Xanthocytophaga agilis: one gene and its partner. The protein of the gene in region 1 interacts with the protein of each later gene in a pairwise test. Links are inferred from orthologs where the notes say so. Each region holds a gene or a part of one and is shown in the gene's direction. Other genes may lie near its edges.

Evidence for each region. Proteins that work in one complex are often made in the same cells at the same time.
Region 2: the proteins of dnaE (region 1) and QNI22_RS01290 interact in binary tests that used the Escherichia coli proteins (3 or more experiments, as listed by UniProt). The link is inferred for Xanthocytophaga agilis from one-to-one orthologs.

Annotation. Positions count from the first base shown.
Region 1 is NZ_JASJOU010000013.1:103,590-108,356, forward strand. Bases 290-4,393 are described here. They hold dnaE (DNA polymerase III subunit alpha), read left to right. Parts: upstream 290-611; coding sequence 612-4,193; downstream 4,194-4,393. Other genes in these bases: QNI22_RS29255 (hypothetical protein), read right to left, coding at 290-432; QNI22_RS29265 (nitroreductase family protein), read right to left, coding at 4,314-4,393. Outside these bases: more of QNI22_RS29255, read right to left, coding at 37-289; more of QNI22_RS29265, read right to left, coding at 4,394-4,767. UniProt on the Escherichia coli protein: DNA polymerase III is a complex, multichain enzyme responsible for most of the replicative synthesis in bacteria. This DNA polymerase also exhibits 3' to 5' exonuclease activity. The alpha chain is the DNA polymerase catalytic subunit.
Region 2 is NZ_JASJOU010000001.1:342,544-346,022, reverse strand. What follows is about bases 160-2,975. They hold QNI22_RS01290 (pyridoxal phosphate-dependent aminotransferase), read left to right. Parts: upstream 160-895; coding sequence 896-2,056; downstream 2,057-2,975. Other genes in these bases: QNI22_RS01285 (hypothetical protein), read left to right, coding at 2,183-2,719; QNI22_RS01295 (hypothetical protein), read left to right, coding at 160-608. Outside these bases: more of QNI22_RS01295, read left to right, coding at 96-159; QNI22_RS01280 (leucine-rich repeat domain-containing protein), read right to left, coding at 3,092-3,479. UniProt on the Escherichia coli protein: Shows aminotransferase activity with methionine and histidine as substrates, and to a lesser extent also with phenylalanine.

The DNA of each region.
Region 1 (4,767 bases):
TAAATAGTTAAAGGTCTCTTTTCTGGTAAAAGGATTTTATCTTCCGGAAACAGTTCCTCTCTGGCGATTAGTCTGTAGATTAATTTCTATTCGCGGAATAGAGACTCCAGGCCTGCTGGCAGCATATAAAAAGTTCAGATAACTTTGCCGAACTCTGTAAAGAACTACTACCATATCCCATACTCTATAGCGGTTTACATAGGGCTTGTGTCTGGAATGTGTAAACAACCAGATTCTCTCCTTCTTATCTACCTGGATTTTAGCTACGCGACAATCTTTATACAAAACATAAGGTTCCCGAATAGCATACCCCCGCGACGAAAGTGCACGCCTTACAAAAGGCATCGATACCTTTCTGCGGCAAATGATAGCCCATAGAGTTCTAAAAAAGCCTCCAACGGCCCCTATCTGAATATTGTAATCGCTACTCATGATCCCACCTCCTTTTATATCACTTAACCAACATTAAATATAATTTAACTACTCAATTATACGAAAATGCAACTTCATAATCAAGATGTTTTGTTAAGAAAAAAGATACTATTTTTGAGTATCTTTCCGTTGTATCGGATAGTTCGATTGCCTGGATTTTTATTTGTCTTTAAATTACTATGCCTATATTCAGTCACTTACATTGCCATACTCAGTTTTCGCTGCTTGATGGTGCAGCAGATATATCTAAACTGATGAAAAAAGCTAAGGCAGATGGAATGCCCGCTGTTGCGCTTACAGATCATGGAAATATGTTTGGGGCATTCAAGTTTGTAGCAGAAGCCTCAAAAAATGATATTAAGCCCATTGTAGGATGCGAGTTCTATCTGGTCGAGAACCGACATAAAAAGGAATTCTCCAAAGAAGATAAAGACGTTCGGAACCATCAATTGCTGTTAGCTAAAAACCAGGAAGGCTATAAGAACCTTGCCAAGTTATGTTCACTGGGTTATATGGAGGGCCTTTATAGCAAATGGCCTCGTATTGATAAAGAGATATTGTTGAAATACCATACAGGATTAATTGCAACTACCTGTTGTATCGGTGCAGAAGTGCCACAGGCTATTCTGCATCAAAGCGAAGAAATTGCAGAGCAAAAATTCAAATGGTGGCTGGATTTGTTTGGCGAAGATTATTATGTAGAACTGCAACGCCATAAACTAGATGACCAGGAAAAGGTAAATGCAGTATTGCTTCGCTTTGCAGCGAAATACAATGTAAAAGTAATTGCGTCCAATGACTCTCATTATGTGAATCAGGATGATGCCAATGCACACGACATTTTGCTTTGTGTAAACACAGGAGAATTACAAAGTAAACCTGTTTGGAAAGGAGATGGTTTTGGAGGGAAAGACTATCGGTTTGGCTTTCCAAACAATGAGTTTTACTTTAAAAATACGGCAGAGATGAGCGATTTGTTCAAAGATCTGCCACAGGCAATTGACAATACAAATGAGATTGTAGACAAAGTAGATACACTTAAACTCAAGAAGGATATTCTTCTTCCTAACTTCCCTATTCCTCCAGGGTTTACAGATGGGGATGATTATTTGCACCATCTAACCTATGAAGGGGCAAAACGCCGTTACAATGGATTACCATTGGATGCAGTTGTAAAACCAGACGAAAATCTTCCGTTGCCACAAGAAGTAGTAGAACGACTTGATTTTGAACTACATACAATCAGAACAATGGGGTTTGCCGGATACTTTCTGATTGTATCCGATTTCATCAAGGCTGGTAGGGAACTAGGTGTAATGATTGGACCTGGCCGGGGTTCAGCCGCAGGTTCAGCTGTAGCCTACTGTATTGGGATTACGAATCTGGACCCCGTGAAATATCAATTGCTGTTTGAACGGTTTCTGAATCCTGACAGAAAGTCAATGCCTGATATTGATACGGACTTTGATGATGCAGGCAGGCAGAAAGTTATTGATTATGTAGTTGAAAAATATGGACGCAATCAGGTAGCCCAGATTATTACGTATGGTACAATGGCAACTAAATCAGCCATTAAAGACGTTGCCCGAGTAATGGAGTATCCATTAATGGACACCAATATTCTTACCAAATTAATTCCAGATAAACCAACCTACGGAATTAATTTTCAAAAGCTTATACATATGCCGTTGGAAGATCTGGCGGATATTGTCACTCCGGATGAACTGGAAAATGTAAAAAAGGTGAGGCAGCTATATAATGGAAAAGATCTGGCGGCAACAGTACTGAGAGAAGCTGAGAAACTAGAAGGAACGGTACGAAATACAGGTATACATGCAGCAGGTATTATTATCGCGCCAGACGATTTAACAAACATTTTACCAGTATCAACAGCAAAAGATTCAGATCTGTTGGTCACTCAGTTTGATGGAAAAGTAATTGAAGATGCAGGTGTAATCAAAATGGATTTTCTGGGATTGCGAAACCTGACAATTATTCGTGATTGCCTGAATCTGATCAAACGGAATCACGGAGTGGAGATTGAGATAGATAATATCCCATTGGATGATGCACCTACCTATGAACTGTTCCAGCGAGGTGAAACCAACGCTGTATTCCAGTTCGAATCGGATGGTATGAAAAAATACATGAAAGATCTGAAACCTGACCGGTTTGATGATCTGATTGCAATGAACGCCTTGTATCGTCCGGGTCCGATTGCCTATATTCCAAACTATGTAAACAGGAAGCATGGTCGTGAAGAGGTGACTTATGACTTGCCTGAAATGGAGGAGTTTCTGAAAGATACCTATGGAATTACAGTATATCAGGAACAGGTAATGTTGCTTTCCCAGAAACTGGCTGGCTTTACCAAAGGAGATGCCGACGTTCTTCGGAAAGCAATGGGTAAGAAAGACAGGAAAACGCTGGACAAACTGAAACCTCAGTTTATTAACAATGCCAAAGCAAAAGGACTTTCAGAGAAAAAGCTGGAAAAGATATGGACTGACTGGGAAGCCTTTGCATCCTATGCTTTTAATAAGTCCCACTCTACCTGTTATGCATTTGTTGCTTATCAAACCGCCTATCTGAAAACTCACTATGCAGCAGAATATATGGCGGCTGTAATGACTTCCTGTCTAGGTAATATTGAAAAGATAACGTTCTTCATGGAAGAATGTAAACGGGCGGGAATTCCCGTACTTGGACCAGATGTAAATGAAAGTAGTATTGTATTTGACGTAAATAAAGCAGGCCAGATACGTTTCGGATTGGGCGCTATCAAAGGGGCCGGAGAAGCGGCTGTAGGTGATCTGATAAATGAACGGGAAACCAATGGCCCCTACAAAGACATCTTTGATCTGACCAAACGGGTAAACTTACGAACAGTCAATAAAAAAACATTTGAAAGTCTTGCCTATGGTGGCGCATTTGACAGTTTTGGCCTACACAGAGCACAGTACTTTGCTGATAATGGAGGTACACTGATTGAAAAAGCAATCAAATACGGTAACCAGGCACAGTCTGAAAAAGGAAAAATTCAGCAAAGCTTGTTTGGGGGAGCAAATGGCGGCGGAGAATTACCCCCTCCCCGTGTAATGCCTTGTGAGCAGTGGACTGAAATTGAGCGGTTAAAACACGAAAAAGAGGTAGTAGGCTTCTATATCTCAGGACACCCGCTGGATCAGTACCGGATTGAGATGTCACAGTTTGCCATCACTCCTATTGATCAGGTTGAGAACTTTAAAAACCGGGAAATCAACATTGCCGGTATCATCACCAAAACCGGAACCCGTATTTCCAAAAGTGGTAATCCTTTCACAATATTCACGCTGGAAGACTATAACGCTTCATTGGAAATTGCACTATTTGGCGAGAATCACGTAAAATTTGCGAACTACCTGCAGGAAGGTGGCTTCATATTTATTAAGGGTAAATATGAGCCTCGTTTCTTTAACTCAACAGATCAATTTGAGTTTAAGCCACAACAAATGCAATTGTTAAGTGAAATGCGCCAAAAGTTATGTAAGGGCGTTCAACTTAGTTTGGATCTGACTACCATCAATACAACTGTAATTAACAAACTGGCAGATCTGGCCAAAAACTATCCGGGCGACTGTGAACTGCGTATTTCTCTTTCTGACTCCCGTGAGAAGATGCAGGTAGAAGGAAAATCCCGACTATATCGCATCAATCCAAGCAATGAGTTAATAAAAGAAATTGAAGAGATGGATGGAGTTGTGTATAAGCTAGTATGGTAAAGCAGCTCATATCTGTCTCTATCCTATAAAATTAGCTTAAAACAGACTTAAAATAAAAAGCGTCTAAAAGCAGTGCTTCACAAAACTTTTAGACGCCTCTTTTTTCTTCAAAGAAAATTATTACTTCAGTTCTGTAATAAAGTTCTCTTTGCTCTTTCTGATTTTTTTCTGACTCACCAGAAAATCTTTTTCTGCATCCCGATATCCCAGTGGAAGAAGAGCTACACTGCGTAATCCTTTTTCCTTTAGCTTCAAAAATTCATCCAGAGCTTTGGCATCAAATCCTTCCATAGGAGTGGCATCTACTTTTTCTAATGCCGCGGCCGCTATAGCAAGACCTAATCCAATATATGCTTGTCTAGCAGCATGCTGAAAATTCTCTTCAGCCGGACGAGCAGGATATATACGTAACAACATATTACGATACGCCTCAAATCTCTCATTTACAGTTCCACGCTCAGCATTGGTACGATCAAAAAATTCGTTGATACGATCTTCGGTATAATTGTCCCATGCAGCAAATACCAATAGATGAGAACCACTTACGATTTGTGGCTGACCATTGGCAATAGGT
Region 2 (3,479 bases), on another replicon or contig:
GTATAATTCTACTAATATTCTCATCTTGTACTTCCTCCAATAGTCTGGATAAAATCATTGCAGAAACAGACTCTTCTCGCAAAAGTCTACATTTTATGTCTGTGGATGAATTGAATCTGGACTCTACCGTTAGAAAATCCAAGGATTCATTTGAGGCGCAGCTACTCGTCAATGAATTCTGGCAACACTCTAATAAAAAAAACTCATATTCTTACCTGATATGTTATTATTCATATCATTTACCTAGAAATGGCGTTACTAGACGAAAGGTTCTCTTTTTTAAAGAAATCCCTCAAAAATTAATTTTAGCCCAAGAAGAAGATATTTATTCCAAAAATGTGAATGAATTAGTGGATGTAAAACTGGTGCTTATCAATAATTATATAGATCCATTATTTTATGTTAGAACAGATTCTCTACCTACTGAAAAATTAAAGCAGATCAATCGAGAACGATTAGATTCATTAGAAAAAAAGTATCCTGGAATAAAAACTGATCCCTGTGGAAATACTGTTATCAGTATTCTTGAGGAAAATTACCCAGAACCTCATGGATTACTGGATACTGCGAGAGCAAAATACTGGATTGATAAGTTTACAAAACGGTAAAACTATCCCCACATTACTAAAACTTGTGAAAATATATAAAAAACTTAAAACAGAATGGAGTGAGATTAAAAAACAACTTTTACACCTTCGGGAGAAATATAGAGGAATGTTGAAGTATATTGCTTTTTATGGATTCTTGTACTTACAGGAGGCAAAGATGAAAGCTTTTACCAAATCTATAAAAAGAAGGTCATTTGATGCGTTCCACTTATTCAATTATAGAAAACATAAGCCTATATACAATCTGCTAAATACCATTATTTTTGTGTACTAACTTTTCATTTCTGATGAACCATACACAATCCAACATACTCTCTTCCAAACTACCCAATGTAGGCACCACCATCTTTACTGTTATGTCCAAACTGGCTCAGGAGCATAAGGCCATTAACCTGGGTCAAGGCTTTCCGGACTTTAACGCTTCTCAGGATATTATTCAGCTAGTAACCAAAGCAATGCAGGATGGATACAATCAATATGCTCCTATGCCGGGTACCATTGAGTTACGGGAACAAATTGCCATCAAAACAGAACGTATGTATGGGTATGCTCCTAATCCTGATACCGAAATTACAGTTACTTCCGGAGGTACAGAAGCCTTGTATGCTGCTATCAGTGCCATTGTCAGTCCGGGCGATGAAGTGATTGTATTGGAGCCTTGCTACGACAGTTATGTACCTGCTATTGAACTTAACGGAGGGATTCCGGTATTTGTGTCCTTGTCATCCGATGATTTTTCAATCAACTTTTCCCAACTGCAAAATGCCATTACCAGCCGTACCCGAGCCATTATTATCAATACACCACACAACCCAACCGGCACCACACTGACACAAAAGGATTTGCAATTCCTGGCAATTCTGTTGAGAGATAGGAACATTTATCTGATCAGTGATGAAGTATATGAGCATATTATCTTTGATGGGCAACAACATCAGAGTGTGTTACGACATGCAGAATTACGGGAACGAAGCTTTGTAATCTCTTCTTTCGGCAAGACCTATCATGTTACCGGATGGAAGTTAGGCTATTGTATAGCCCCTCGCGAACTGTCAACCGAGTTTCGGAAAGTGCACCAGTACCTGACGTTTTCGTCCTTCACCCCTCTTCAGATTGCTCTGGCCGAATACCTCAGGAATCCAGAGCCCTATGAGTCTTTGCCTCAATTCTATCAGCAGAAACGGGATTTCTTTGTGAACCTGATGCAACAAACCCGCTTCTCTTTACTGCCTAGCCGAGGCAGTTACTTTGTATTGGCATCATACGGACATATTACGGATGAGTCTGACACCGATTATGCCATTCGTCTGACCAAAGAAATTGGCGTAGCCACTATTCCTCTATCTGTTTTTTATAATAACAAAACTGATAACAAACTCTTACGCTTTTGCTACGCCAAGAAAGAAGAAACACTGGAACGGGCAGTAGAACGATTGATGAAGATATAAATTCAAAATAGAAACACCTTTATTGATAAGGCTATTATCAATAAAGGTTTATAACCAGGCAATATGCCTAGTAACAGGAAAACTGTTTAGTTTGTCAAAAATCAACTAGCTACTTGTACAAAAATCATGAGTTTTAAAATGGGATATACCGATTTTCGCAGTATAGAAGAATACGATCGAAAACTTAATATTTTTTATTTCTCACTTAACCCTCTCAAAAAAAGCAAAGGCTTAATGGGCGGCAAAAAAGAGGAGGAATATGACCGCTCCTTATTGAGTAATATTGCTGTCTACGAAATCAACACCGGCAAAACCAGGTATTTATTTGACACAGTACATGAGGAAGAAGAAATTACCCATTTCCTGTTTGAATCGTCGTATGTGGAGGAGGGAAAACGAATTGAGTTTAATTATAGTAGCAGTAAGATACAGAACAACTCATCCATAGATCAACGTGAAACTTTGGATAGACTATTGGTTTGTCAGTTTAATAAGACCAAAGAAATTAACAAATTATGGAGTTTCCGGAAAAATGGAGAGGGAAAACGCCTAATCACTGAATTCGGAAAAGATACAGAATGGAGAATTGATGTATTCAATCAAAAAATCAGGGTTATCAAGCGTAATCCTACCACAGTAGAGATACAGGATTTCGAGTGGTAAGAGGGCAGTAAGTGGCTTTTCAGAGGTATTTGGCTTTATATTGACAGCATTTTGTAGATGGTAAGCCAGCTTTTTTCTTTGATAGTAGATTTATTGCGCATAGTTAGTAGCATGAAGAAGACTTGTGCATAGTTATAAGCACAAGACAATTAGAAGAGGAGATTCAAGTCATCCGAATCAAAAAAGTTTTTGCCATCAATAAACCGCAAAACTGTCAATGCGTTTAATTCACCGCATGAGTGGTGTTTGATCAGAATTCACCGCAAAAAATATTATGCGCATAGTTCAGGTCAAAACAAAAAATTCCATAGAACTATGCGCATGAGATAAAATTCCAGACTTGTTATCTATCCCTCTGTCAGTATACTTTTATTAATAAGTCTGTAGGGTTATCTGTACATGTGGAAAGTTTTGTTTGAGCAAAACCACATCTTCCTCTAGCTTTTTAAGATACGCCACATCTGAGTAGTTACTACTATTGCCAGTAAAATGAAACAGAGTTAGCTCTTTCAGATTTTTCATTTTCTTCAGTGTTTTCTGATTTGTTGCCACCTCATTTATCACACTCTGTGCACAGATGATTTTTTCAATCTGCTTAAACTCCAGAATTTCAACAGGCAGTTTAAATTTGCCAAAGAAGCTGTCATCTGAAAACAAGACATTGAGTGTAGTACCTTCCAGTTGTGCCTGATAAGCCAGTCGGGCAGGATCGCCACCTGCTACAAAACAACGTTTAACGATATAATGAAATTGCCGGTAG